Regions from separate parts of the Kitasatospora sp. NPDC096140 genome, predicted to be linked through region 1. Evidence: riboswitches for the same ligand, from Rfam matches in the RefSeq annotation. Region 1 holds a riboswitch; each other region holds the start of a gene.
What was found. A riboswitch is a leader RNA that binds a small molecule or an ion and turns the genes downstream of it on or off. The one in region 1 is predicted to bind cyclic di-AMP.

Region 1 (7,176 bases):
TCCGCGGTGCCGTTCGCGGCGGCGCTGGTGCTCTACTTCCTGGTCCTCGGCTTCCTCGCCGGCTGGCTGGTGACCAGGCTCGCGCTGCCCCGGGTGCTGAACGACGCCGACCGGGCACTGGACCTCTTCCTCGCCGGGCAGGACCGCGACCGGCACGGCGACAAGGTCGGCGCCGACGACCTGCGGGTCCGCGCGATGCAGCAGCTCGGGCTGCTGGGCGGCAGCGCCGAGCACCCCGCCGCGCTGGCCGGGCAGCTGCCGCCGGCCTCGGGCTCGCCGGCCGGGCCGGAGGGCGTGGTGGCCGAGGTCCGTTCGACCGCGCGGCGCTCGGCACTGACCGCCGACCAGGTGCGGGGCCTCTTCACGGACGGCTCCGAGGGACGGCGGATCCAGGCGCTCGCGCTGATGCAGGGCGACCCCGCCCTGGCGGACCTGACGAGCGTGCTGGACGCGATCGAGCACCCGCGCTCGGGCTTCGAGCAGTACCACGCACTACTGGCCGCCCGGGGACTGCTCTCCCGGCTGCCGGCCGCCGAGGCGCAGCGGCTGCGGGACGCGGTGGCGGCGCAGCTGGTCGACCCGCGGGGCATTCCGTACGGGTCGGACCGCAGTTGGCTGGCGGAGAAGATCCTCTCCCGGCTGCAGGTGACGGCCTTCGTGCCGGCGCAGCCGGTGGGGTCGGCGCCCGCGGCGGCGCCCGCAGCAGCGGCCTCCCCAGCCTCCCCGGCCTCCCCGGACGCGGCGGCGCCTTCGGCTCCGTCGTCCTCCGGTGCTGCGGGCGCGTCCTAGACGGTGAAGCGCAGTTCGGGCTGCTCCCACGGGGTCCTGGGCTGCGGCGGCCGGGTGCCGGTGCGCTCGGCGCCCACCCGGAGGTAGAAGCGCTCGGCGGGCGGGTGCGACACGACCTTGACCGAGGTGATCCCGGCCGCCCGGGCACGGTCCAGCATGTCCGCGATCAACTGCCGCCCGACGCCGAGCCCCTGGGCCTCGTCCGCGACGAACATCAGGTCCAGCTCGGCCGGTTCACGGATCAGCGCGTAGAAGCCGAGCAGGCGGTCGTCGGTGCTGTCCACGGCCATCCGCACCTCGTGCCGCGCGAGGTAGTCGGGCGTCACCTGGTAGCCGTCGATCATCGCGAAGTACTCGCCGCGGTAGGCGCCGGAGGCCTGGATCAGCCCGGTGAGCCGGGCGGCGTCGGCCGCTTCGGCACGCCGGATCGTCATGTCGGTCATGCGGCGAGTATAGGCGGCCGTATAGGGGCGCAGGTCGCTAGTGGCCATTACATGCCGAGCGACCCCGCCCGACGGCGGTGGTCGGCTGCCCTCAGTACCAGGACGCGGCGGGTGCGGCCGCCCTCGGCCGGGGGGACGCGGTGGACCTCGCTGGCGATGCGGCGCTCGCCGAGCGCGTGGCGCAGGGGGTCGAGGTGGGGGCAGCGGCGGCCCCGGGCGTCGCACAGCGGTTGGACGCGGACCTCGCCGTCCGGGGAGGTGACCCGGACCAGCTCGGTCAGGGCGGCCAACTGGCGCTCGGGGCCGAAGAGTTCGGGGTAGGCGAAGAGCAGGTAGCCGCTCAGGGTGAGGGCGAAGGTGCCGTCGGCGAAGGGCAGTCGGGGCAGCGCGGCGGCGACGTACCGCTGCGGGTGCGCGGCCGAGTCGGCGGCGAACAGCCGCCGGGCGCGGTCCCAGCTGCGCAGGTAGCGCTCGGGCCGGTGGGGGTGGGGCGGGGGGTAGAGGTACGGGCGGTCGGCCATCGCGGTGGCCATCGCCGCCCGGGCGGCCCGGGCGCGGGCCGCGACCACCGGCAGCGGCAGCGCGTACGCCGGGTCGGCGGCGATCACCCGGCAGCCCAGCTCGCGCGCCTCGGCGGCCAGGCCGGCCGCGCCGCCGGGGCAGTCCAGCAGCGGCCCGGGCAGCGCGGCGAGCCGGGCCCGGGTGAGGCCGAACAGCGCGCAGTACTCGTCCAGCGGACGGGAGGTGACCAGGACGTCCCGGGGTTCGGAGGGAGCCCGTTCGAGGGGGAACCGCTCCTCGGGGAACCGTTCGGTGGGAAAGCCTTCGGCGGCCACCCGGCCATCCGAACACGCGTCGGCCCCGCCCGCACCCGGAGGGCGGACGGGGCCGGACGGAGCGGAACGGGGCCTGACAGCCGGGGCCCGACGGGCCCCACAAGCCCGACGGCCGGTACCGGCTCAGCGGCCGAGCAGACCCTGGGCGGCGGCCCGGTTGACGTTGGTCAGACCGCGGACCAGCTGCGCGGTGAGGAACACCAGCACCACCCCGACCAGCGAGACCGCGGCGATCTGCCACACCCCCTCGATGTAGTAGACGTGCCGCACGTGGTGGCTGTCGGTGTAGTCGAACACCTGGTACCCGCGCCAGTCGGTGAAGGTCGGGAAGACCCAGTGGTAGACGGGGTAGAGCGCCATCGCCCAGCCGACCAGCAGGAACACCAGCGTCATGGTGAAGCTGAAGATCGCCCAGGGGAACATCACCACCTGGTGCAGCGCGGCCTTCCAGCCCGCCGGGTCCGCCAGCCGCGCGGTGACCGCCCCCCAGCTGCCCGGGCGGACCCGCCGCGCCGGCTTCGGGCCGGGGACGTCCAGGGCCAGCATGCCGCGCACCCGGGCCCGCTCCAGCCGGCCGAAGCCCCGGCCGGCGACGGTCAGGGCGGCCAGGACGGGCAGGCCGAGGGCGGTGACGAAGGTGCCGAGACCGAGGCAGAACAGGGTGATCGCGACGGCGAACCCGGCGATCGCCACCGGCAGGCCGGTGAGCACGTACCCGATCTCGCGGTAGTAGTGCGCGGAGAACGGCGCCGCCAGGAAGGCCGGCGGCTGTTCCGTCCGGTGGGCCCGGTCGGGACGCGGGTCGGCGTCGTACCCGCCCAGGACGTCGAACTCGTGGTCCAGTGTGCTTCGGCTGCTGCTCATCTCCCGGCCCCCGGCCCTTCGTTGTGACGGTCGTTCGCGTTCCCTGACGTCGTCCAGTCTGGTCGAACGGCCGGGGCCCGGGGCATCCGGAGGCCTGGCGGATCGGAGGTGGGGTTAACCCCCCTCCCCTTCGGGCCGCCGCTCGGCCGGACGGCGGTCGGCCGGGCCCGGCCACGCGTCGGCGAGCAGCACGTAGTGGTCCGGGCCGGACCGCTCGCCGTCCGGGAGCCGGTCCTGCCGCGCCCGCTCCTCCGGCCGGAACCCGAGCCCGGTGAGCACCGTGGCGGCGGCCGCGTTGGCCGCCTCGGCCCGGGCCGTCAACCGGTGCAGGCCCAGGACGCCGAAGCCGAGGTCGCAGAGCAGGGCGGTGACCTCGCGCCCGTGGCCGCTCCCCTGGAACTCGCGGCCGAGGACGCAGCCGAGGTCGGCGGCGCCGTGTTCCCCGAGGGTGAGCGAGGCCTGGCCGATCGGGGTCGCGTCCCGCGGGTCCTCGGCGTCGGCGAGCCTGGTGACGGCGAGCCGGTAGGTGTCCCGCTGCTCGGCCATCGCCTCCTCCAGGTAGAGCTCGATCTGGTCGGCGCAGGTCTCGCGGTCGTGCGGCTCGAACGGCAGGTGCCGGGTGACCTCCGGGTCGCCGAACAGCGCGTGCAGGGCGTCCACGTCGCCGTCGGTGTGGTGGTACTCGCGGATGGCCAGCCGGGGGCCGGTGAGTCGTACGGGGACCATGGCTGCCGACCCTACCCGCCCCCGGCGGCTACCGTTCGGACTATGAACGACGAAGACCTGCGGCTCGCCCCGCGCACCAGGGCCGCCGACCTGCTCGCCTGGGCGGCCGAGCAGGGCCGCACGCCGGTGGCCGAGGGGCCGCTGCACGCGGTGCTGGCGCTGCTGGAGCTGGGCGAGAGCAGGATGCACGACGGCTGGCCCGAACTGACCTCCGACGCGGTGGAGCACCTGCTGTACGAGCGCCTCCACCTGTACGTCCAACCCGCGCCCGAGGAGGACCCGCTCGCGTACGGCGAGGCGGTCCGGCTGCTGATCGACCACCAGCGGGCGGCCCGGCGGCTCAACGCCAAGCGCCAGGAGCGGCTGCACGCCGAGGCCGAGTGGCAGGGCGAGGTCGCGGCCGGGCTGCTGCGCCGCGCCGACCTGGTGACCTGGCCCCGGCTGTACGCGCTGCTGCTGCACGCGCACGGGGTGGACGTCGCGGACGGGGCGGCGGTGCGGGACTGGCTGACCGGCTTCGCCGGGCTGGCGGAGGAGGAGCGGCTGGCCGCGTACGAGGCGCTGGTGCCCACCGGCTGGCTGGACGAGCCGGACGAGCAGGGCTGGGGACCGGGACGGGTGCTGTCGGTCGGCATGGCCACGGACGGCGCCCGGCGGCTGCTGGAGCAGGGCCTGATGCGGCGCAGCTACCGCAACCTGGCCGAGCTGACCGCGCTCGGGCGCCCGATGCCGGACGAACTGGCCGGGGACTTCGGGCACTTCGAGGACGCGGCGGTCGACGCGGCGCTCGACCTGTTCGGGGAGTGGACGGTGCCCGGGCTGCCGCGGCTGCTGGTGGCGGAGTTCCCGGAGCTGGCGCCGGAGCCGGGCCAGGAGGAGATCGACGCCTACCTGGCGCAGCTGCCCGCCGAGGAGTAGCCGCCGTGGCACCCGGAAGCCCCCGGCCGCGTGCGGCCGGGGGCTTCCGGGTGACTGTTGCGGGCTTCCGGGAGGCCGCTACGGGCCTCCGGGTGTCCGTTACGGGTTGAGGCCGTGCTGCTGGAGCCAGGGCTCCGGGTCGACCGGGGCGCCGCCGCCGGGGCGGACCTCCAGGTGCAGGTGCGGGCCGGTGACGTTGCCGGTCGCGCCGACCTTGCCGATCTGCTGGCCGGAGGTGACCTTGCCGGAGCCCGCGATGATCGAGGAGAGGTGGCAGTACCAGATCTCGGTGCCGTCGGGCAGGGTCTCGACGATCCGGTAGCCGTAGGAGCCGGACCAGCCGGCCGAGGTGATGGTGCCCTGGCCGAGCGCGTAGACCGGGGTGCCGGTGTCGGCGGCGAAGTCCAGGCCGGTGTGCAGGTTGGCCCAGTAGCGGGCGCTCTGGCCGTAGTGGGCGGAGAGCCGGTAGTCCTTCACCGGGAGGGTGAGGGCGGCGGCCCGCTTGGCCTCCGCCTCCTCGGCGGCGCGCTTGGCCTCGGCCTCCTTGGCGGCGGCCTTGGCCTCGGCCTCCTGCGCGGCCTGCACGCGGGCGGTCTCCTCGGCGGCGGTGCGCTGGCTGTCGGCCTGCTGCTGGATGCGGGCGGCGAGCGCGAGGCCGGGGTCGGCGGAGAGGGCGACCGGCGTCTCGTCCGGGGCCTCGACGGCGGGTGCGGCGGCCGGGGTGGCCGAGGCGAAGCCGGTGGCGCCCAGGGTGGCGGCGACGGCGGTGACGCCGAGCAGCGGGGAGGTGCCGCGGACCTGGCGCGGCATCCGGTGCCGGTTGGTCTCGGCCTCCGGGCCGAGGGCCTCGGGGCCGTCCGCACCGGGGTGGTCGAGGAGCTGGGTACCGGCTGCGGGGCCGGCCGGGTGTGCCGGAGTGTGCGTCGACGCCACGGAGGCGCGCTCCTTTCCTTCCTTCGCGCCTACCGGGTTAGCTGACGGGTTCGGAGCAGGAAGGTCTCCTACGGCCGGGCCGGGGCCCCGCCGATTCACCCCAAGGAACGTGGTTCCCCGGCTCCCTGACCTGCCCGGAGGCCGGCCGGCGGGATTAGGCGACGGCGCACGGTGCCGTCTGGGTACGGCGTTGACAACCGCGCTGCGTTATCAAACGTTAATCCTAGGACGCTCTGATTCCAAGCCATCCGTCCGGGACGGCCGTGGAGCGAGTGATAGGACGTCAACGAACGCCCCTTCGACACGAGCACCCCATCTGAGTACTCCTACTCATGTGCGGCCCGGTCGGGCGGCCGCATCCTGACGCCATGAGCGCACCGATGCAGAACCGCACGACGGCCGCCTACTACATCCAGGCCATCCTCTCCTTCGCCCTGTCGGGCACGGCCCTCGCCGTCGGGATCGCCTACCTGCCGGTCGGCGGGTGGACCCGGGCGTTCCTCGGGATCGGCCTCCTCTACACCGTCAGCTCCGCGTTCACCCTGGCGAAGGTGGTCCGGGACCGGCAGGAGACGAACGAGATCGTCAGCCGGGTCGACCAGGCCCGGCTGGAGAAGCTGCTCAGCGAGCACGACCCGTTCAAGGTCGAGGGGGTCTGAGGCGGGCCGCCCGACACCCCCTCCCCCCTCCGCCGCGGTCGAGCACTTGACGGCTAAGGCTATTAGCCTTAGCTTTATGGCTATCGGCAGCACCGCCGATGCCCGCAGCGGAGGACCGAGGAGGCCCACCATGAACGCCACCATCACCCCGGACACCCAGTACCTGACCCTCCCCGGCGGGCGGATCGCCTTCGACGACACCCGGCAGGGCGACGGCACCCCCGTCGTCCTGCTGCCCGGCATGCTCGACAGCCGCGCCGCGTACCGGCACCTCCGCCCGCTGCTCGTCGCCGCCGGCCACCGGGTCGTCACCATGGACCTGCGCGGCTTCGGCGAGTCGTCCATCGCCTGGGACGACTACGGCCCCGCCGCCATCGCCGACGACGTCCTCGCCCTGCTCGACCACCTCGGCATCGAGCGCGCCGTCCTCGCCGGGAACTCCTACACCGGCGCGACGGTCGTCAAGGTCGCCGGGGACGCGCCGGAGCGGGTCGCCGGGATCGTCCTGATCGACGCCTTCGTCGAGAACCCGCGGCCCGGCGCCCTGATGCGCGGCGTGCTCGGCCTGATGGGCGCGGCGCTCGTCCACTGGCCCGCCTTCTGGGGCTTCTACCTGCGCCGGATGGCCTTCCCCGGCGCCAAGCCCGCCGACTTCGACGCCTACGTGAACGGGCTGGTCGCCGCGCTGCGCACCCCGGGCCGCAAGACCGCCACCCGCGGGTACGTCACCGGGAACTCCTCGCCGGTCGGCTGGACGGCCGCCGTGCGGTGCCCGGCGCTGGTGGTCATGGGCAGCAAGGACCCCGACTTCCCGAGGCCGGAGCTCGTCGCCGACCGGCAGGTCGCGGCACTGGGCGCGCGGAAGGCGATGATCGAAGGGTCCGGGCACTACCCGATGGCCGACGACCCGCAGGCCACCGCGGACGCCCTGCTGCCCTTCCTCGCCGAACTCGCCTGACCGCCCGACCGCCGGTCCACCCGGCCCACCCGGCCCACCCGGCCCACCCG
Region 2 (7,176 bases), on a different contig from region 1:
GGTGAGCGGGATCCGCGGGCCGATCCGCTTGCCGAGCCGGCCGGCGCGCGCCGACAGCAGCAGCATCAGGATGGTGATCGGCACCAGCGCGAAGCCCGAGACCAGCGGTGAGAACCCGGCGACGATCTGCAGCTGCACCACCAGCAGGAAGAACACGCCGCTGAAGGCCGCGTACACGCAGAGGGTCACCAGGTTCACGGCGGTGAACAGCCGGGAGGAGAAGAGGCCGAGCGGCAGCATCGGTTCGGGCGCGCGGCGCTCGACGGTGACGAAGGCGACGCCGAGCACCACGCCGATCACGCCGCTGACCCAGACCGCGGGGGACACGCCCTCGCCGGCCGCGGTCAGCGCGTAGGTGATCGCGCCGAGCGCGAGCGCGGCGAGCACCGCGCCCAGCACGTCGAAGCGGCCGGTGGCGCTCTCGTCCCGGCTCTCCGGTACGGACCGGGTGGTGACCGCGATGACGGCGGCCGCGAGCGGCAGGTTCAGCAGGAAGATCCAGCGCCAGCCGGGGCCGTCCACCAGCCAGCCGCCGAGGAAGGGGCCGACCGCGGCCGACACCCCGCCGAGGCCGGACCACAGGCCGACCGCCGCCGAGCGGTCGTCAGGGTGGAAGACGGCCTGGAGCATGGCGAGCGAGCCGGGCGTGAGCAGGGCCCCGCCGATGCCCTGGACGGCGCGGGCGGCGATCAGCACCTGGATGTTCGGCGCGGCGGCGCAGGCCGCGGAGGCGACGGCGAACCAGACCACGCCGATCAGGAAGACCCGGCGTCTGCCGTACCGGTCGCCGAGCGCGCCGCCGAGCAGGATCAGGCCCGCCAGGGTGAGCAGATAGGCGTTCAGCGTCCATTGCAGGGACGCCAGGGAGGCGCCCAGGTCGGCGCCGATGCGGGGCAGGGCGACGTTCACCACGGTGCCGTCGAGCATCGCCATGCTGGATCCGAGCACCGTTGCCAGGAGTACCCAGCGACCCTGCGCGGTGCCCAGGCGCAGGGGGCCTGCTTCGGAGGTGGCCACGGCCCGATCCTGGCCCTGTGGGGCGTACGTGACAAGGCTCACCGGTGGGTGTGTTGGAGGCTGTCGGTGCGTGAGCGGACGACTGCGCAGCGCCGTCGTCGTCGGCGCAGGGTCGTGGATCAGTGGCACGGGGTGAATGGATTGTGTACACACGGTGCCGCGGATCATTCGGAGGGTGACCGGATCCCCGGGGGTCGTTGCGGATTCAAGAGATCGACATTGCTTCACCCGAACGGATGGGTTTTAGTTCAGCGACCGCCCGGCCAGCCCGGACGGATCCACCGGGTGGAACGCCGAGTCCTGCCGCTGCCCGGGTGGTTCGAACTGAACTCTGTACGGCAGGAGCGGGGGACCCACAGGTAAGTCGCCGGACCGGAGTTCGCGCCTCAGGGCGCGGGCGTCCAGGGCCGGCTTGGGGTGAAGCCGCGCATGCGGCCGGGCAACTCCAGCCCGAACCCGACAGCTCACCTCGCAGGCGTCGGAGAGGAAACTTCCATGCCTGCTCAGGCTCGTCGTATCGCCCTGCCCCGCGCCGCCCGCATCGGCATCGCCACCGCCGTCACCGGCGCCTCCTTCGCCCTCCCGCTCGTGACCGCGATCAGCGCCCAGGCCCACACCGCCCCGGCCGCCCCGGTCGCGCAGGCCGCCCCCGCCGCTGCCGCTGCTGTCGCCCCCGCCGCCGACGCCAAGCCGGCCGCGCAGGCCGCTCCGGCCGCCGCGCACGAGAGCTACCGCGTCGTCAGCGGTGACACCCTGTCCAAGATCGCCGACGTCAAGAACGTCGAGGGCGGCTGGCACGCGCTGTACGAGCAGAACCGCTCGGTCGTCGGCGCCAACCCGAACCTGATCTTCCCGGGCCAGCAGCTCACCATCGCCGGCCACGCCGCCGCGCCGTCCGCCGACGCCGCCCCGGCGAAGCCGGCCGCTCCGGCCAAGCCCGCCACGCCGGCCAAGCCGCAGGTCAAGGTCCAGGCCAAGACCGAGGCCGCGAAGCCGGCCGCCCCGGTGCAGACCCAGGTTCAGACCGCCGCTCCGGCCCCGGCCGTGACCGCCGCTCCGGTCGCCGCCACCGCCGGCTACGTCGCGCCGCTGGCCAACCCGGTCCTGGGCGAGGCCTACGGTGTCGCCGGCTCGATGTGGGCCTCCGGCCACCACACCGGCCAGGACTTCGTCTGCTCCACCGGTACCCCGCTGCGCGCCGTCGCCAACGGTGTCGTGGTCAAGGCCGGCAACGGCGGCGCCTACGGCAACGAGGTCGAGATCAAGCTCGCCGACGGCAAGTACGCGCAGTACGCGCACCTCTCGTCGATCGGCGTGAAGATCGGTCAGACCGTCACCGTCGGCCAGCAGCTCGGCCTCTCCGGCGCCACCGGCAACGTGACCGGCCCGCACCTGCACTTCGAGATCCGCACCACCCCGGAGTACGGCTCGGACATCAACCCGGTCACCTACCTGCGCGCGCACGGCGTCGCGCTCTGACCCTTCCGGGGTTTCAGGAACCACCGCTGCTGCGGAGCGAATCGATCCTCCGGGATGGTCATGTCGGGTGACCGCTCGACCGGGTGATCGCCGCACAGTGGACATGGGCGCGGGACACGCCCAGGCCGGCCCGGCTCGCGGGACACACCTCCCTCGCGAGCCGGGCCGGCCGCTGCCATTTCCGGGGCCGGTACGGCACGGGGGTTCGCTCCGGGGGCGGTCGGTGCGGCCGGACGGTGGGTCAACCCGGTCGGACGGTCCGCCTGCTGAACGCGCTGAAGGGGATCGGGAGTCAGCCGCGGTGGGCGGGCTGGCCGTACCGGGCGGCGGTCAGCAGGTCGTGCATCCGGTGGCCGAAGTCCTCGACGTCGCGGGCCGGTTCGGGGAAGACCAGGCGGACGTCGCGGTGCCCGTCGGGGTGGTCCAGGCGCAGCACCAGGCCGTGGCGGTCCAGGGCGAGCGGGCGGACGTCCGGGTTCCGGGCGAGCAGCACCGGGTCGAGCAGGCGGGTGAGGACGTCGAGCGCGTCGGCGTGGTCGTCGGCGAAGTGGGTGAGCATCGCGGCCTCGTGGCGGGCCATCGGGTCGGGGGTGGCGTGGGCGAGGTCGGCGGCGGTGACCGCGCCGGTGCCGTACGGGGTGGCGAGGACGGCGTGGGCGACGTCCACGCGCAGGTGGACGCTGAGGCCGTCGTCGGCGAGGTGGGCCAGCCGGAGCCGGCCGGCCAGGGTGAGGCGGGCGCGGACGCGGTCGCGGACGGCGACGGGGGAGACGTCGGTGACGTCGAGGACGACGGCGAGGCCGTCGGTGGCCCGGGCCGCGGCCGCGGTGAGCGGGGCGTCCAGTGGGGCGCGCAGTCGCAGGCGGGAGCCGTGGACGGAGACCGGGGTGTCCAGGTCGTGGTGCTCGCCCTGTGCGCGGACGGCGAGCGAGGAGGTCGTGCCGAGCAGGCTCAGGATCCGTTCGGCGGTGGTGGGCTCGGGGACCTCGGTGTCGCCGGTGGGCAGGCTCATGGACGGACCTCCAGTTGGTTAGGTGAGCCTAACCTAATGTTGCTGTCCGGGTGTGGCAAGCGCGCAGGGCCCGGACGCGCGGGAGGCGTCCGGGCCCTGCGGTGGGTGCGGTCGGGGGCGGGAGCGTCAGACGACGACGGCCTGGGCGTCGATCTCCACCAGCATCGGCTCCTGCGGGAGCTCGACGAAGACGGTGGTGCGGCAGGGCTTCACCCCGCCGGGCTTGACGTTCTCCTCGATGAACTCGGCGTAGACCTCGTTCATCAGCGGGAAGTCGGCGCGCTTGGTGAGGTAGACGCGGAACATCACCACGTCCTCGATCGTCGCGCCGCCGGCCTCGACGACGGCCTTGACGTTCTCCAGGGTGCGCCGGGTCTGCGCCTTCACGTCGCCGTGGTGGAGGTACTCGCCGGTCGCCGGGTCCTGCGGGCCCTGGCCGGAGACCTGCAGGATCGGACCCTTGCGGACGCCCTGGGAGAACGTCCAGGCCGGGGCGGGGGCGCCGTCGGTGCGGATCTCGACCTTCTCGGCGGGCTGGGTGTGCTCGGCGGCCTGGGCGGTCTCGGCGGGCTGGGGGCGCTCGGCGGGCATGGGGCTCCTTGGCGTGAAGTACGTGAAGTGCGAGAAGTGCGTCAGGTGACTGTCTGTCAGTTATGGTCGGGGCGGCCGCAGTCGGCCGAGACGGCGCGGGCGGTGGCGAGCAGGTGCGGGAGGAGGTCCAGCACCTGCTCGTACGGGAGGACGACGTCCGGGACGGAGATGGAGGCGGCGGCGACGACCCGGCCACTGGCGTCCCGGACGGGCGCAGCCACGCAGTTGATGAAGGACTCGTGCTCGGCGTGGTCCTGCGCCCAGCCCTGCGCGGCGACCTTCTCCAGCTCCGCGAGCAGCGCCTCGGGCGTGGTGAGGGTGCGTTCGGTGTGCGGGGTGAAGTCGATCCCGGCCACCACCCGGCGCCGCTCGGGCAGCGGGAGGTCGGCCAGCAGCACCTTGGAGACGGCGGCGCTGTGCAGCGCGGCGCGCAGGCCGATGCGGGAGTACATCCGGACCGGGTGGCGGGAGTCGAACTTGTCGATGTAGACCACCTCGCCGCCCTCGTACGCGGCCAGGTGCACGGTCTGGCCGGTGGCGGCGTTCAGCTCGGCCAGGTGCGGGGCGGCGATCCGGCGGATGCCGCGCTGCTCCAGGGCCAGGCCGGAGAGGGCGAAGAGGCCCGCGCCCAGGTGGTAGCGGTAGGCCGCGTCGCGATAGACGAATCGTTCCTCTTCGAGGCTCTGGAGCAGCCGGAGAACGGTCGTCTTGTGGACGCCGAGCACCTCGGCGAGCTGGTCGAGGGAACGTTCGCCCTCGCCGAGCTGGGCGAGGATGCGCAGGGCGCGGGTGACGGTCTGGCTCATCGTGCTCCGCTTCGAGGGCCGGGGTTGCTGCTCATTGTGCCCGGGTGCGGTCGGCGGGCGGGACGTGGTCGGTGAGGCCGGTGGGGCCGGCCGGATCGGTGGGGCCGGCCGGGCCGGTGAGGTGCGTGCGGCCGGTGGGCAGGGCAGGGCCGGTGATGCCGTCCGCGGTGACCCGGGTGGCGGCCCAGTCCGCGGGCGAGGCGTCGAGCAGCGCCGCCACCACGGCGGCGGGCGGCGGCTCGGCCTGGTCGCCGCGGGCGGTCAGGGCGCAGGCGGCGCTCAGGTGACCGAGCCGCAGGCGGCGGCGCTGGTCCAGGCCCCGGACGGTGCCGGCCAGGTAACCGGCCGCGAAGGCGTCGCCCGCGCCGGTGGCCTCGACCACCTGGACGGCGAGAGCCGGTTCGGTGACCGCCGTGCCGTCGCGCCCCAGGGCGGTGACGTGCCGGGCGGAGTCCTTGACGATGACGGTCGCGGGGGACGGGAAGCGACGGCGCAGCGCGGCCGGGTCGCCGGTGCCGAACGCGGCCTGCGCCTCGTCCGCGCCGAGCAGCAGCAGGTCGGCGGCGTCCAGCAGTGGGGGCAGCACGGCCGGGTCGCGGTCCCGCCACAGCGACGGGCGCCAGTTGAGGTCGAAGCTGACCAGCCCCCGGCCCCCGCCCGGCCGGGCCCCCGTGGTGTGGCGGCGCTCGACGACGAGGGCGCGCAGCAAAGCGAGGCAGTCGTCGGAGAGCGCGGCGGTGATGCCGGACAGGTGCAGCAGTCGGGCGTCGGCCAGCAGCCGGGCGGCGTCCGGGTCGGCGAGCAGTGCGGGGGACAGTGCGGCGGCCGCGGAACCGCGCCGGTGGTAGTGCAGCCGACTGCGCCCGGGGCCGAGGTCGTGGTCGTGGCCGGTGGAGCCGCCGACTTCCTTGAAGTAGAGGCCGGTCGGGCGGTGCGGGTCGACCGCGACCGCCGAGACGTCCACGCCGCGGGCGGCGAGCTCGGCCAGCAGTCGCCGGCCGAAGCCGTCGGCGCCGACCCGGCTGATCCAGGCGGTCGGCACGCCTAGTGCGGCCAGCACGCCGGCCGTGTTGGACTCGGCGCCGCCGACGGAGAGCCGGAAGGTCTCCACCGACTCCAGCGGGCCGGGGCGGTCCGGGAGCAGGACGGCCATCGACTCGCCCACGCACACGGCCGTCGGAGGAGGGCCCGGGCGGGCCGGGCCCGGGGTGTCCTGTCGCGGCATGTGCGGGGCTCCTCGTCTGTGGCCGTTGCGTCGAGAGCGGGCCCACTCCGTCGATCGACCGTCCGCCTGGTCGGGTGCGGGCCTGGTCCGTTGAGCGTGAGTCAGTTCCGTTGACCGTGATCCGGCGCCGATGCTAGAACCGTGCTGCCAGCATGCGCAACCCTCGTTGCACATGTTGCAACCTGGCGGATGGAGGAGGAGCGTGCAGCAGACCTTCGCAAGCAGCGGCACCGGGCCGGGCATCGCCCGCGACGCGGTGGCGGCGCTGGCCGACGAGCCGCTGGACCGGCGGTTCAAGGCCGCTCCGCCGGACTCCCACCCGGACCGGCGGCCGGGAGCCGCCACCCGGGGCCGCACCGTGCGGGAGTGGCTGGCCGGCGGCCCGACCCTCTCCTCGTTCGGCACCCCGCTGCTCACCCTCGACGGCGCCGCACTCGCGCACAACGTCCGCACCATGGCCGACTGGTGCGCCAAGGCGGGCGTCGCGCTCGCCCCGCACGGCAAGACCACCATGGCCCCCGCCCTGTGGCAGGCGCAGCTCGACGCCGGGGCCCACGGCATCACCCTCGCCAACCTGCCCCAGGTGCGGGTCGCCCGGGCCTTCGGGGTGCAGCGGATCCTGCTCGCCAACACCCTGCTCGACCCGGCCGGACTGGCCTGGCTCGCCGACGAACTGGCCGCCGACCCGGACTTCGCCTTCCTCTCCTGGGTCGACTCCGCCGAGAGCGTGCGGCTGATGGATGCGGCCCTGCGCGCCGCCGGGGCCGAGCGGAAGGTCGAGGTGCTGGTCGAACTCGGCGGCCCCGGCGGGCGCACCGGCGCCCGCGGCGAGGACGCCGCCGTCGAGGTCGCCGCCGCCGTGCTGCGCGCCCCCACCCTGCGCCTCGCCGGCGTCGGCGGGTACGAGGGCGCGCTCGCGCACGATGCCACGGCCGCCGGACTGGCCACCGTCCGCGGCTACCTCCGGGCCCTGGCCGGGCTCCACGGCCGGCTCGCGCGCGCCTACCCGGACGACGCGCCACCGGTGGTCACGGCCGGCGGCAGCG
Region 3 (7,176 bases), on a different contig from region 1:
CTCGGCGATCAGTCGGAGGACCGGCTCGGCGATCGGTCGGAGGACCGGTCCGGCGGTGGTCGGTCGAGTGGTCGACCCGGAACGCCTTCCCGCACCAGGCCCTGCAGCGGGCCGGACGGCGGACGGAGCGGCCGGTCGAGGGAAGCCCCAGGAGGACCACGCCCCGGGCCCCTGCGCCAGGCCCCGTCATCACGTCGCCCCGGCGGCGACCGGTACGGTCGGCGAAGGCGGAAAGGCGGAGCAGTCGGAGCAGTCGGAGCAGTCGGAGGAGACGACCGAAAAGACAAAGGCCGTCGCGGTGTCGGCACCCACGACGGCCCCCCGATGGTGAAGCACGGCGGCCGGTCAGACCGCCAGGTGGTCGAACTCCCCGTCCTTGGCCCCCAGCAGCAGGGCGGCGATCTCGGCCCGGGTGTAGATGAGGGCCGGACCGTCCGGGAAGCGCGAGTTGCGCATCGCGACGTCGCCGCCCGGCAGGGCCGCGAACTCGACGCAGTTGCCCTGGGAGTTGCTGTGCCGGCTCTTCTGCCAGACCACCCCCGTGAGATCGGCCGCGGCCATCCCGTTGTAGGTGTCGTGCGAGCCGTGCGTGTTCTGCGAGTCGTGCATAGAAGTCTCCCGAAGAGCTCCGGAGTTGTCGTCCAGCGCGGCGCCCCCGGCACCGCCGAACGAACGGACCGGCCCCGTACCGGCCCGGCACAACGCCTCACTTGACGCGATGATAGCTGCAGTGCACGTGCATCAGCACGGGACATTGCAGGTGCACGAGGCCTTTCACCCGCAGCCCCGAACTCTTCACGGGGCCTTCTCCTGACGGTACGTAAACGGACATAGCCGACTGAATCACCGGGGTCGCGATAACCGGCCGTGAGCGGCCCCCCGCTTAATGTTGATCTTCGAATGCCGGGAGTCGCACCGCCGTGACCCTCCGTCAGGCGACCTCCGGGCTGTGAGACATCTCACGCGCCGCGACTGCAACGCCGCACCCCGTCCGGCACGTCCAGGCAATGAGCCGCGCCCGCACGGGGGTTGGGTGTGGAATGTCCGGATTGTAGGCAAACCGCCCGAACCCGATGCGGCGGACACACCGGGTTCGCACAGCGGCCGCGCGAAACCCGTACGGCAGCCGACTGCAGGCCGGACGGGCAGATGTCCTACGATCTCCGGCATGAGCACCGCAGCCATTCCGGGCGCGCCACTGCCCGTCCGCACTCCAGGCTCCCGTGCGCGGGGGCGCCATCGTCGTCCCGAGCGCCCCGAGATTCCGACCGGCGCGCCGGCCCTGGTGCTCGCCGTGCCCACGGCCGCCGGGCCCGAGTCCCGCTCGGTCGTCGAGGAGCTGCTCTCCATCGTCCGCAGCGAGCAGAACGGCGTCCAGGCCGCAGTCGGCTACCTCCCCGGCGACTCCGCCGAGGGTGAGGGCGGCGAGGACCGTACCGTCGCCGAACTCCTGGCCACGGCCGCCGAGGCCGGCCTGCCGATGCCCGTCCTGGTGCCGCTGGTGCCCGGTCCGCACGGCTTCCTGCCCGAACTCCACGCGCTCGCCGCCGAGTACGGCGCGCCCGTCACCGACGCGCTCGGCCCGCACCCGCTGCTCGCCGAGGCCGTCCACGTGCGACTCTCCGAGGCCGGGCTGGCCCGCGCCGACCGCGCCCGCCTCTTCGCCATCGCGACCGCCGCGGACGGCGTGGTCCTGACCACCGTCGGCGGCGAGGACGCCGCCGCCGCAGCCGGCATCACCGGCGTGCTGCTGGCCGCCCGCCTGGCCGTGCCGGTCGTGGCCGCCGCGCTCGACGTGCCCGGCTCGGTGGCCGCGGCCGTCGACCACCTCAAGGAGACCGGCTCCCAGCGCCCGGCGCTGGCCCCGCTGGTGATCGGGCCGGAGGCCGACTCCGAGCTGCTCGCCGCGGCCGCCGAGGAGACCGGCTGCCCGTCGGCGGCGCCGCTGGGCGCGTACCCGACCGTCGGCCAGCTGATCGCCTCGACCTACCTGGCCGCGCTGCCCGCACCGTCCGCGGAGGAGCTGGCGCGGGCCGAGGCGGAGGCGGCGGCCGCCGCCGAGGCCGAGGGGGTCGTGGAGGGCACCCGTGGCGCCCACGCGGCCGCCGAGGGGCCTGCCGGACAGTAGCGGACACCGCGCGCCCGTCGGCGCGCACACGGGGCCCGGAACGGTTTGCGTTCCGGGCCCTTCGCTTTGCCCGCTTTCCTGCTCTTGCGGCGTACGGGAGTTACCGGAGTTAAGCGAACAATGAATGGAATGTCCGTTCTGCTGCTGTTTGCCGGGGAATGGCGAGCGCACTCCGGGGCGCTCGAATCACGTCCGCTCCACTGGTTCGACCGGTGCGCCGTTTCGCGCTTCGACACACCGTCATGCCATTCCTGAGGCAAAGACAGTTGTGGGCATCCGCAATCGCATTGCCGAAAAACGATCATTTACGATCATGATTAGCCGCCAATTTGGCACTACCCACTAATCCGTGATGCGCGTCACAGCTATTTGCAGTTTGAACTTAAGTCTGCTTAACGTGCTCCCCGTTCGTGACCACACGGACCCAGTTCATCCGCGACGCCGAGTCCTGCCGTCGGATGTCCTGGCAGCGCGAAAACGCACCACGGCAGGAGCGGGGGACCCACAGGTAAGTCGCCCCGGACCGCTCCCAGGAACGGTTCAGGGCTAGGGGTGAAGCCGCGCTCACGCGCGGCCGGGCAACTCCGGCCCGAATCCGACAGCTCACCTCGCAGGCGTGGGAGAGGACCGCGTCTTCATGCTGCCCACCAACGGCACCCGTCTGTCCAGCCGCACCCGCCGCGTGATCGCCGCCATCGGCGTCGCGGGCGTCGGCCTCACCGTCCCGTGCCTCGTCTCCGGCACCGCCTCCGCCGCCTCTGTCGCGACCTGGGACAAGGTCGCCCAGTGCGAGAGCAGCGGCAACTGGAGCATCAACACCGGCAACGGCTTCTACGGCGGCCTCCAGTTCACCCAGAGCACCTGGTCCGCCTTCGGCGGCACCGCCTACGCCTCGCGCGCCGACCTGGCCACCAAGGACCAGCAGATCGCCGTCGCGGAGAAGGTCCTCGCCTCGCAGGGCCCCGGCGCCTGGCCCGTCTGCTCCGTCAAGGCCGGCCTGACCAAGGGCGGCACCCCCGCCGCCGTCGACACCTCGGCCGCTGCCGCCCCGGCCGCCCCGGCCGCTCCGGCTGCCAAGCCCGCCGCCCAGACCCAGACCCCGGCCCCGGCGGCCAAGCCCGCCAAGCCGGCCGCGCCCGCCCAGGACGCCGCCGACTCCGCCGCCGGCACCTGGGCCCAGAAGCGCCAGCAGGCCGCCCAGAGCGACGACTACACCGTGGTCGAGGGCGACTGGCTGTCCTCGATCGCGGACAAGCACAACGTCCAGGGCGGCTGGGAGCGGCTGTACGAGCTCAACCGCAGCACCCTGACCGACGGCCCGAACACCATCTACCCGGGCCAGCACCTGACCTTCGGTGACCACGGCCAGACCCAGCAGTCCGCCTCCTCGGACAAGTCCGGCTCGGACTTCACCTGGTTCAACCGCTCGCAGAAGTCCGGTCAGTCCGCGAACGGCGGTTCCGTGAACGCCAAGCCGGTCGCCCAGACCCAGACCCCGGCCGCCCAGGCCCCGGCGCAGGCCCCGGCCGCCAGCGGCAGCATGGCCGCCGCGGTCGCCTTCGCCGAGTCCAAGGTCGGCCAGGCGTACGTCTACGGCGGCACCGGCAACGGCGGCTGGGACTGCTCCGGCCTGACCCAGGCCGCCCTGCGCGCCGCGGGCATCTCCGTCCCGCGCGTCGCCGCCGACCAGGCCGCCGCCAGCACCCACGTCTCGCTGGACAGCCTGCAGCCGGGCGACCTGCTGTTCTGGTCCAACAACGGCAAGGACTCGGGCGTCTACCACGTCGCGATCTACGTCGGTGGCGGCAAGTACGTCGAGGCCGCCAACCCGAGCGCGGGTGTGCGCGAGCAGACCGTCGCCAACTGGGCCCCGGACTTCGCCGGCCGGGTCTGAGCACGGCGAGACGGCTGACGGCAGACAGCTGACAGCTGACAGCTGACAGATTTCAACATCTGTCAGCTGTCATCCGTCGTCCGCAGATCGCGGGCCGTCGGCCGTCGGCCGTCGCCAACCGAACACTGATCACCCGCCACCCCCGGGGAAGAGTCTGGTCGCTCCTCCCCGGGGGTCGCGGCGTATCCCCGTGGTGGAACCGGACCCGAACGGGCATGCTGCTGCTCTGCACCCGAGGAGGAGTCACATGGCCCAGGTCACCGTCACGCTCGACGCGAACCTCGCGATCGACGCGATGATGCTCTCCGGTACCACGAACCCGCAGGACGCCGTCGAACTGGTCCTGCGCGACTACCTGGCCCGCGGCCGCCGCACCGAGGCCCGCACCGGCGACCCGGCCGACGGCAACCGCCTCGCCCAGGACCGCACCGGCGACACCGAGCACGGCTGAGCGCAGTCGAGATCTGCCGAGCGCTGCCGAGCAGGGCCGCGCACAGGCACGCCGAAGGGCCCCGGAGAGCAACTGCCCTCCGGGGCCCTTCCCTCGGCCCTGCGGCCGGCGCTCAGCGCGCGCAGGCCCCGGTGGACCCGCGCATCACCAGCTCCGGCTGGAACATGAACTCGCCGCGCTGGACGGCGTTCCCGCCGACCTCCTCCAGCAGTGCGTCCACCGCCGCCGTGGCCATCGCCTCGACCGGCTGGCGGATCGTGGTCAACGGCGGCTCGGTGAAGGCGATCAGCGGCGAGTCGTCGAACCCGACCACCGACACGTCCTGCGGCACCGACAGGCCGCGCTGCCGCACCGCCCGGATCGCCCCGAGCGCCATCATGTCGCTCCCGCAGACGATCGCCGTGCAGCCCTTGTCGAGCAGCGCGCCGGCCGCCGCGTGTCCGCCCTCCACGCTGAACAGCGTGTGGTGGACGAGGTTCTCGGCCTCCTCCTGGGTGCGCCCGAGCACCTCCCGCATCGCCGCCGTGAAGCCTTCTATCTTGCGCAGCACGGGCACGTACCGGCGCTGCCCGACGGCCAGCCCGATCCGCTCGTGGCCGAGTTCGGCCAGGTGCTGGACGGCCATCCACATCGCGGCCCGGTCGTCCGGCGAGATGAACGGCGCGTCGATCTTCTCGCTGAAGCCGTTGATCAGCACGAACGGCACCCCGCGCCCGGCCAGTCGCGCGTAGCGGTCGTGGTCGGCCGTGGTGTCGGCGTGCAGTCCGGAGACGAAGACGATGCCCGCCACGCCCCGGTCGACCAGCATCTCCACCAGTTCGTCCTCGGTGGATCCGCCCGGTGTCTGGGTGCACAGCACCGGCGTGAAGCCGTGCCGGCTGAGCACCTGCTCGATCACCTGCGCCAGTGCCGGGAAGATCGGATTGCTCAACTCCGGTGTGATCAGCCCGATCAGCCCGGCGCTGCGCTGGCGCAGCCGGGTCGGACGCTCGTAGCCGAGCACGTCGAGCGCGGCCAACACCGTCTGCCGGGTGGCGGCGGAGACGTTCGCCTTGCCGTTGAGCACGCGGGAGACGGTGGCTTCGCTGACCCCCGCCTGTGCCGCGATGTCTGAGAGTCGCGCCGTAGTCACGGTCCCAGAGCCTATTGCAACCACGTCAGACCGCCCACCAGCCGGTGCTGTCCGGAGCGAGCACCGTCTCGCCGCCGTCCACCACGAGGTCGGCCGAGGCGAGCAGCAGGGTACCCGGGGCCGCGATCCGCACCGGCTCGCCGGTGGTGTTCACGGTGCACACGAAGGACCCGCGGCGGAAGGCGAGGGTGCCCTCGGGGCCGTCCAGCCACTCGACCTCCGTGCCGGCGCCGAGGTCGGCCGTCGCCCGGCGGAGGGCCAGGGCGCTGCGGTAGAGCTCCAGGGTGGAGGACGGGTCGCCGGTCTGCGCCTCGACGCTCAACTCCGCCCAGGCGGCGGGCTGCGGCAGCCAGGACGGCCCGCCGGCCACCGGGCCGAAGCCGTACGGGGCCTCGGTGCCGGACCACGGGATCGGGACGCGGCAGCCGTCGCGGTAGCCGTCCTGTCCGGCCTGGCGGAAGAACGACGGGTCCTGGCGCACCTCGTCGGGCAGGTCGGTGACGTCGGGCAGGCCGAGCTCCTCGCCCTGGTAGACGTACGCGGAGCCGGGCAGCGCGAGCATCAGCAGGGTGGCGGCACGGGCGCGGCGCAGACCGAGCTCGCGGTCGCCGGCGGTGCGGATCTGGGTGCCGAGGCCGGGCTCGTTGCCGAAGCGGGTGGCGTGCCGGGTGACGTCGTGGTTGGACAGCACCCAGGTGGTGGGGGCGTCGACCGGACGCATCGAGTCGAGCGAGAGGTCGATCACCTCGCGCAGCGCGGCGGCCTCCCAATCGGTGCCCAGGTACTGGAAGTTGAAGGCCTGGTGCAGCTCGTCGGGGCGGACGTAGTTGGCGGTGCGCTGGACGGTCGGGGTCCAGGCCTCGGCGACGCCGATCCGCTGGCCCGGGTACTCGTCGAGGATCTTGCGCCAGCTGCGGTAGATCTCGTGCACGCCGTCCTGGTCGAAGAACGGCATGACGTCGTTGCCGAGCAGCTTGAGCTGGTCGGAGCCGCCGAGGTCGGGCAGGCCGGGGGCCTTGACCAGGCCGTGGGCGACGTCGATGCGGAAGCCGTCCACGCCCATGTCGAGCCAGAACCGCAGGATCGAGCGGAACTCGTCGGCGACGGCGCGGTTCTCCCAGTTGAAGTCGGGCTGCTCGGGGGCGAACAGGTGCAGGTACCAGTCGCCGGGGGTGCCGTCCGGGTTCTCGGTGCGGGTCCAGGCCGGGCCGCCGAAGATGGACTCCCAGTCGTTGGGCGGCAGTTCGCCCTTCTCGCCCTTGCCGGGACGGAAGTGGTAGCGGTCGCGCAGCGGGGAGTCGGGGCCCTCGCGCAGGGCGCGCTGGAACCACTCGTGCTGGTCCGAGGAGTGGTTGGGGACCAGGTCGACGATGATCCGCAGCCCCAGCCCGTGGGCGTCCCGGATCAGGGCGTCGGCGTCCAGCAGGGTGCCGAACATCGGGTCCACCGCGCGGTAGTCGGCGACGTCGTAGCCGGCGTCCGCCTGCGGCGAGGCGTAGAACGGCGAGAGCCAGACGGCGTCCACGCCCAGGTCGCGCAGGTACGGCAGACGGCTGCGGATACCGGGCAGG
Region 4 (7,176 bases), on a different contig from region 1:
GGCCGCCACCGTGCTCTCCTGCGTCCGGCTCTGGCGCTCCACCCGGGGCGAGGCGCCGCTGCCCGCGACCGTGGTGCTGGACCGCGAGCCGGCCGCGCTGCCGGCCGCCGGGTACCCGGTGCGCCCGGGCATCGCGTACGAGCAGGACCTGCTGGACGGCATCGACCACCTGGGCACGCCGGCCGAGCCGCGGCGCTGACGCTGCTGCGGCCCGCCGGCCTCAGTCCTTCAGCGCCGCCACCTCGTCCAGCCAGAGCCGGGTGAAGTCGGCCAGGCCCACGCCCAGTTCGGCGCGCATCAGCCGGTCCGTACGGTGCTCGCGGTCCTCGCCCTGCCCGTCGTCCGCGCCGACCGCCCGGTAGAAGGCGACCAGCCGCTGCGGCCCGTTGCGGCGGGCGATCAGCTCGCAGGCGAGCCAGGACTGCTCGTAGGCCTGGGCGATGCCGGTGGCGCCGGCGGCGAAGTCCCGGTCGGCGGGCAGTTCGGCGGGCAGCCTCCCGGCGGCGACGTCCCGGGCCAGTTCGGGGGCGATCTGCTGCGGGCTGCGGCCGCTGTCGCGGTAGGCGGTCCAGTCGGCGACGCCCTCGGAGAGCCACATCGGGGTCCAGGCCCGGGTGTCGGCCCTGGTCGCGACATGGGTGGCCTCGTGCGTGACGACCACCTGGCGGCCGAAGCCGCTGAGCCGGCCGTACGCCTCGGGGTTGACCAGCACCCGGTCCGCCGGGGTGTTCCGGGGTGCGCCGGGGGCGGCCACGGTGACCGCCGCCATGTCCGCCCAGCCCGCCGGGTCGCCCTCCAGCAGCCGGGCGAACTGCTCCTCGGTGGCGGGCAGTTCGAGCAGCAGCCGGCCGGGCCAGGCGTCGCCCCAGACCTCCTCGACGGCGGGCACCGCGCGGTCGCCCACCACGACCAGCCCGGCCGGGTCGGGGCCGTCGGCCGAAGCGAGCACCAGGCTGTGCGTGCCCGGCGCCGGCCGGACGGCGCCGAAGTCCCAGAGCGCCGGCGGCCCGTCGGCGCTCTCCTCGCGTTCGACCCGCCAGCCGTCCGCGGCCGCGGCCAGTTCGATCCGGCGCGGGTACACCACGGGGTGGTCGTCGTACCCGGCGATCCGCACCGCCAGGTCGGCCGCGGCGGTCAGCCGGTCGGGCCCGCCGCCCGCGGCGAGCACCAGGTTGCGGTACGCCGCCTCGGCCACCGGCAGCCCCGACCGGGCCTCCAGCGTGCGCGCCCGCTCCGCCAGCACCGCCGCCACCGCGGCGCGCCGGTCGGCGACCGCCCCGACCGGTGCCGCCGCCGGGGCGAGTGGCGGCAGCGACAGCTGGGCCAGCCCGCCGACCGCGAGCAGCAGCGCACCCCGCCGGGACAGCGCGCGGCGGGGTACGTGCGCCGGATCGGGTCCGGCGGGGTGCGAAGGGGACGCGCTCAGAGCCGGACCACCCCCGAGACCGGCATGGCGTTGACGCTCTCGTAGCGGACCTTGGCGCCCGGGTAGGGGGCGTGCACGATCACACCGCCGCCGGCGTACATGCCGACGTGGTGCATGTCCCGGTAGAAGATCACCAGGTCTCCCGGTCGCGCCTCGGAAAGGTCGATCCGCCGGCCGGCGTACGCCTGGGCCTGCGAGGTGCGCGGCAGGGTCACTCCGGCCTGCCGCCAGCTGTAGTACATCAGACCGGAGCAGTCGAACGCGCGGGGCCCGGTGGCTCCGTAGACGTACGGCGAGCCGATCATGCGCACCGCGGCGGCCAGCGCGGCCGCCCCGCGCTCGGAGGCGGGCGGGGCGGTGCCGAGGTCCAGCCGGTCGGTGCCGCGGGTGGCGCGCTGCTCGGCGTCCCGGGCGTCCTGGGCGGTCATCCTGGCCCGCTCGGCGGCGTCGAGGCCGTTGAGCAGCTTCTGCGCCCTGGCCAGCCGCTGCTGGATCTGCTGCTTGCCGTCGGCGAGCGAGCGGCGGGCCTGGTCGAGCTCGGCGAGCTTTCCGGTGGCCTCCGTCCGCCGCTGGTCGAGCCGCCGCTGGCGGGTGACCAGCTCGTGCAGCGTCTCCTGCTGCCGCTGCGACGCCTGCCCCATGGTGCGGGCGCGGGCGAGGTAGCCCTCCGGGTCGGGGGACAGCATCAGCTGGGCGGTCTGGGTCATCCCGCCGCCGCGGTACTCGGCCCCGGCGACGGTCGCCAGGTCGCCGCGCAGCTCGTTGAGCTGGTCCTGGGCGACGGCGATCTCGCCCTGCAGGATCGTGGTCTCTCCCTGGAGCCGGCGCTGGGCCTCCTGTGCGGCGTTGTACTGCTCGGACGCCTGCTCGGCCTCGTCGTAGAGCTGCTCGACCTGCGCCTGGACGTCCTTGCGGTCGGCCGGGTCCGGGCTGCCGGGGGCGGCGTGGGCGCCGCCGCCGGTCGCCACGCCCAGCGCGGTGGTGGCGGCCGCCGTCAGCACCAGTGCACGGGCGAGCAGTTGGGAACGGCGGTGCACAAGCACGGCAGCGGCTCCAATCCTGCGGCGCGGCCCCGCGGCCGCCCGTGGCGGGCGGCCGTCGAGCGGGAGTCCGGTGGCAGACGTTAGCGAGTCCGGGCAAGCGAGTCCAAACCCCTACGGACCCGAATATTTGACCCTCAATCGGACATCAGCCCGAGCAGCCGCCAACGCCGCAGGCCCGGCCTTCCGTGGTGGAAGACCGGGCCTGCGAGGAGCCGAACGGGGTCAGACCCGCACGATGCCGCTCAGCGGCATGTTGGTGACGGCCTCGTAGCGGACCGACGCACCCGGCTTGGGGGCGTGCAGCACCTGGCCGTTGCCGGCGTAGATGCCGACGTGGTGGGCGTCCCCGTAGAAGATCAGCAGGTCGCCGGGCTGGGCCTGGGACAGGTCGGTGCCGATCCGGGTGCCGGCGTGGGCCTGCTCCTGCGAGGTGCGCGGCAGCGACACGCCGACCTGGTTGAACGCCCAGACCATCAGGCCGGAGCAGTCGAAGGAGCTCGGGCCGGTGGCGCCCCACACGTACGGGCTGCCGACCTTGGAGGCGGCGGCGGAGAGCGCGGCGGCACCGCGCGAGCTGCCCGGGGCCGGGAGCTTGCCGGCCGGCGTGGACGACGGCGTGGAGAGGTCGGTGCGGCTGTTGTCGCGCGAGGCGCGGTCGGCGTTCTGCTGCGCCTTCGCGGCGGCGTCGGCCTGGGCCTTGGCGTCGGCGGCGGCCTTCTCCTCGGCCGCGCGCAGCGCCTGGCGCTCCTGCTCGGTCAGGGTGTTGAGCAGGTCCTGGGCGGCCTTCAGCTTGGCCTGGACCTCGTCCTTGGAGGCCTTCAGCTGCTGGGTGGTCGACTCCAGCTCGGCGAGCTTGCCCTGGGCCTCGGTGCGGTCCTGGTCGAGCTTGCGCTGCTGCTCCTGGAGCTGCTTCAGCTGGTTCTTCTGGGTGTCACCGGCCTGGTTCAGCGCACCGGCCTGGTTGAGGAAGTTGTCCGGGCTGGACGAGAACATCAGCTGGACGGTCGGGGATATGCCGCCGTTGCGGTACTGCTCCCCGGCGATCTCGGCGAGTCCGCCCTGCAGCTCGGTCACCTGGGCCTGCTGACGGGCCACCTGGTCCTGCAGGCCGGAGACCTGCTTCTCCAGGGTCTGCTGCTTCTCCTGGGCGGCGTTGTACTGCTCGGTCGCCACCTCGGCCTGCTCGTTGAGCTGGTCGACCTGCTCCTTGACCTGGTCCTTGGTCGGCTGCGGGTCGGCGTGGGCGCCGGACTGCGCGGAGAGGGCGACGGCAGCGGCGGCGACACCGGTCAGGATCGAGACCCGGGCGCGACTTGCTGGCTTGGGACGACGATGGGACGCCACGAAGGCGGGCTCCTTCTTCCTACGTCCGCCTACCGGGTGAGCTGACGGGTTCGGGCCGGAAGCATGCCCTACGACGCCTCACGGCCGTTCCAGCGGCCGACCTGGCGCCGATTCACCCCGGAGGAACGTGGTTCCCCGGCTCCGCTCCGCAGCGCCCCCGACCACTGGGCTCCCCTGTCGGGCAGTCGCTTCGACCTGCCCCGCTGCCTCGCGAACTCGGCGGTAACCACCGCCGCCACCCTGGCTGGGTGATCGACAGTGCGGTGGTTCGAGGCACGACCCTAGTAACTGAACCGTGATCGGTTCAAATCCTTGTCAGAAAAAAGACGGAAGATTACCCAAGTTCTTTTGTGAAAATGACCGATGGTGATCACGACCGTACGCAAGGCTGATCAGGTCTCACCCGCCGCTCGCGAAACGGTCGAAAACCCGAACGCCACCCCGTCGGAGGTGGCGCGGATCACAGGGGCCCGGAAGGGCCCCCGGAGGGTGTCGGGCCGTCAGACCCGGCGGATGGTGTTGATCGGCATCGCGTCGGCCTTCATCACCTTCACCACGTCACCGGTGTGCGGCGCGTGGACCACCATGCCGTTGCCGATGTACATCCCGACGTGGTGCATGTCGCCGCCGTAGATGACCAGGTCGCCGGGCTGGGCCGCGGCCAGTCCGGGCACCGCGGTGCCGTAGTGGCCCTGCTCCTGCGAGGTGCGCGGCAGCGAGACGCCGGCCTGGCCGTACGCCCAGAGCATCAGGCCGGAGCAGTCGAAGGTGCTCGGACCGGTGGCGCCCCACACGTACGGCGAGCCCTGCTTGCTCATCGCCTTGGCGACGGCCACCGCGGCGTACCCGCTGGCCGGCGGCAGGTTGCTCAGGTCGACCCGGTCGCTGCCGCGCGAGGCCCGGTCGTCCTGCGCCTGCTGGGCCTTCAGCGCGGTGCGCTCGGCGGCGCTGAGCGAGTTCAGCAGGTCCTGGGCGGCCTGCAGCTTGGTGTTGACGTCCGCCTTGGCCTGGTTCAGGTCCTTGGTGGTGCTGTCCAGCGAGGCCAGCACGGCGGCCGCCTCGGTCTTCTCCTGGTCCAGCCGGCGCTGCTCGTCCAGCAGCGACTTGAGCGCCTCGGCCTGGGTGGCGCTGGCCTGCTGGACCGTCGAGGCCTTCTCCAGGTAGCCCGACGGGTCGGAGGAGAGCATCAGCTGGACGGACGGGTCGATGCCGCCGCTGCGGTACTGGTCGCCGGCCACCTCGGCCAGGCCGCCCTGCAGCTGGGTCATCTGCTCCTGGCCGCGGGCCACCTGGTCCTGCAGCTGGTCGGCCTGCTTGCGCAGCTGGTCGGCCCGCTCCTTGGCGCCGTTGTACTTCTCGGCCGCCTGCTCCTGCTCCTCCTGGAGCTGGTCGATCTGCGCCTTGACGTCCGTTTTGTTCGGCTGCGGCGCGGCGTGCGCGGCCACCTGGGCGGAGAGGGCGACCGCGGTCGCAGCGGCAGCGGTGAGCACGGAGATCCGCGCGCGGCTCGGCTGCTTGGGACGGCGGTGGGAGGCCAAGGGACCGGCTCCTTCTTCCAACGGACTCACCCGATCGGATGAGGAACCGGAAAATAGGTTTGACGCCAGACCCTAGTGCGGATCTATCCGCTTTGCCACTCCCCCGAAGGCGTGAACCCCGTTCACCACACCGGCTTCACCGCACCCGCACACGGTCGTGGACGCGGCGCTGACCAGGTGTCATCCTAGCGGGCCGACGCTCAGGGCCGCGCCAGCCGGTTCAGCAGCAGCACCGACGCCACCGGGCGCGCGCCCGCCTTCCGCACGCCCTCCGCAACCTCCCGGTCGGCGGAAACCACGACCACCGGACGGCCCTGCGGCTCGGCCCGCACCAGACGGCGGATCAGCTCGTCCGCGGTCTCCCCGGTCCGGCTGAACCGCACCCGGACCCCGCGCGGCGGCGCCATGATCACCGGAACGTCCAGGTCCTGGCCGTCGAACACACAGGTGACCTCCGCCTGGGTGCGCTGGGCCAGCATCGCCAGCCCGCCCAGCAGCCGGATCCGCTGCTGCTCCAGCGGCAGCGTCGGATAACCGGTCTTGGTCACGTTGTAGCCGTCCACCACCAGGTGCACCTGCGGGATCGCCAGCAGCTGGTCCAGCAGCGCCGGGTCGTCCTCGGCCAGCCCGCGCCGCGCCACGTCGTGCGGCGAGGCCGCGCCCGGCACCACCGCCTCCACCAGGTCCGCCGGGCGGATCTGGGCGACCGGCAGCGCCAGCTCCCGCTGCAGACCCTGGGCCGACTGCAGCACGGTGTCCAGCAGCAGCCGCAGCCGCATGTCCTCGACGCTGCGCCCCTCGCGGGCCGACCGGCGGCCCTGCTCGGCGGCGTTCTCCAGCTCCGAGAGCCGGTGCTTGAGCCGCCGCGCCTCGGTCTCGGCCGCGCTGCGCTCGGCAGCGCCCTGGGCCCTCACCGCCTCCAGTTCCCCGGCCACCCGACGCGTCTCGGCCTGCGCCCGGCGGGTGTCGCTCTCCAGCGACCGCACCTTCTTGCGCAGCGACTCGGCCTCCCGCCGGACGCCCTCGAACTCCACGCGCTGCCGGTCCAGGTCCGCCCGCGCGGTGGCCCGCACCTCGGCCAGCTCGGCCTGCAGCTTCTCCACCAGCCGGGTCGCCTCCGCGGCCGCGTCCTCGGCGCCGGCCCGCTCGGCCTCCTCGCCGGCCTCGGCGACCAGCCGGCTCCAGCCCGCCGAGCGCACCAGGTAGGCGGCGGCCGCGACGTCCATCGGATCGGCGGCGCCGGGGACGCTGCCCGACTCCAGCGCCCTCACCAGGTCCGGCTGTCCCAGCCGCAGCCGCTCCGCTATCCGCACCCGGAAGGCCGGCTCCGCCTCCAGCGCGGCCGCCAGCGCGGTGGCCGCGTACTTGGCGCGCCGCGCGGGGGTGAACTTCACGTACTGACGCAGGCTCTGCGGGAGTTCGCCCGGCGGCAGTCCGCCCAGCGCGTCCGAGGCCAGCCCGACCACCCGTCGGCGCACTCCCTCGGGCAGCGGCCGGTCCAGCTTCTCGGCGCCGCGCTCCGACGCGGCCCCGGAGGCGTCGGAGGACTCGGCCGGGTCTGCCGGGTCTGCCGGGTCGGACGGAGCGGTCTGCGCCCCGACGGCATCGGGTCCGCCGGCCGCCGCGTCGACGGCTCCGGACGCAGCGCCCTCCGCCGGTCCCGTCCCGGCGTCCGGCACCTGCGCCTGCGCAGCGGGCCGAAGCCCCTGCGCTTCGCCGGGCTCCTTCGCTGCGTCCACCACGTCCTCGGCTCCGATCCTGTTCTCCGGCGGGGTACGGCCGCGACCCCCCGTCGTCACGCCCCGTGCGTCTTGTTCCGTATTGT

Region 2: another riboswitch for cyclic di-AMP. It lies ahead of ABT048_RS30635 (peptidoglycan DD-metalloendopeptidase family protein); the one in region 1 lies ahead of ABT048_RS33695 (M23 family metallopeptidase).
Region 3: another riboswitch for cyclic di-AMP. It lies ahead of ABT048_RS27860 (transglycosylase family protein); the one in region 1 lies ahead of ABT048_RS33695 (M23 family metallopeptidase).
Region 4: another riboswitch for cyclic di-AMP. It lies ahead of ABT048_RS18895 (NlpC/P60 family protein); the one in region 1 lies ahead of ABT048_RS33695 (M23 family metallopeptidase).

Annotation. Positions count from the first base shown of each region.
Region 1 covers NZ_JBEOUW010000045.1:21,160-28,335, forward strand. Annotated here, with positions in the region: gene ABT048_RS33665 (hypothetical protein) at 1-789, shown strand, start outside; gene ABT048_RS33670 (GNAT family N-acetyltransferase) at 786-1,232, opposite strand; gene ABT048_RS33675 (class I SAM-dependent methyltransferase) at 1,280-2,068, opposite strand; gene ABT048_RS33680 (sensor domain-containing protein) at 2,192-2,932, opposite strand; gene ABT048_RS33685 (GNAT family N-acetyltransferase) at 3,047-3,658, opposite strand; gene ABT048_RS33690 (hypothetical protein) at 3,701-4,576, shown strand; gene ABT048_RS33695 (M23 family metallopeptidase) at 4,676-5,509, opposite strand; cyclic di-AMP (ydaO/yuaA leader) riboswitch at 5,522-5,680, opposite strand; gene ABT048_RS33700 (YiaA/YiaB family inner membrane protein) at 5,878-6,168, shown strand; gene ABT048_RS33705 (alpha/beta fold hydrolase) at 6,299-7,126, shown strand.
Region 2 covers NZ_JBEOUW010000036.1:73,067-80,242, reverse strand. Annotated here, with positions in the region: gene ABT048_RS30640 (MFS transporter) at 1-1,017, opposite strand, end outside; cyclic di-AMP (ydaO/yuaA leader) riboswitch at 1,330-1,510, shown strand; gene ABT048_RS30635 (peptidoglycan DD-metalloendopeptidase family protein) at 1,513-2,496, shown strand; gene ABT048_RS30630 (DUF2470 domain-containing protein) at 2,789-3,508, opposite strand; gene ABT048_RS30625 (RidA family protein) at 3,635-4,099, opposite strand; gene ABT048_RS30620 (IclR family transcriptional regulator) at 4,156-4,905, opposite strand; gene ABT048_RS30615 (sugar kinase) at 4,937-6,130, opposite strand; gene ABT048_RS30610 (type III PLP-dependent enzyme domain-containing protein) at 6,333-7,176, shown strand, end outside.
Region 3 covers NZ_JBEOUW010000030.1:91,561-98,736, reverse strand. Annotated here, with positions in the region: gene ABT048_RS27870 (DUF397 domain-containing protein) at 346-609, opposite strand; gene ABT048_RS27865 (sirohydrochlorin chelatase family protein) at 1,169-2,128, shown strand; cyclic di-AMP (ydaO/yuaA leader) riboswitch at 2,597-2,758, shown strand; gene ABT048_RS27860 (transglycosylase family protein) at 2,766-4,022, shown strand; gene ABT048_RS27855 (hypothetical protein) at 4,270-4,473, shown strand; gene ABT048_RS27850 (LacI family DNA-binding transcriptional regulator) at 4,586-5,605, opposite strand; gene ABT048_RS27845 (glycoside hydrolase family 13 protein) at 5,631-7,176, opposite strand, start outside.
Region 4 covers NZ_JBEOUW010000016.1:115,716-122,891, forward strand. Annotated here, with positions in the region: gene ABT048_RS18880 (glycosyltransferase 87 family protein) at 1-199, shown strand, start outside; gene ABT048_RS18885 (hypothetical protein) at 221-1,243, opposite strand; gene ABT048_RS18890 (C40 family peptidase) at 1,423-2,469, opposite strand; gene ABT048_RS18895 (NlpC/P60 family protein) at 2,692-3,813, opposite strand; cyclic di-AMP (ydaO/yuaA leader) riboswitch at 3,824-3,977, opposite strand; gene ABT048_RS18900 (C40 family peptidase) at 4,314-5,351, opposite strand; gene ABT048_RS18905 (NYN domain-containing protein) at 5,552-6,853, opposite strand.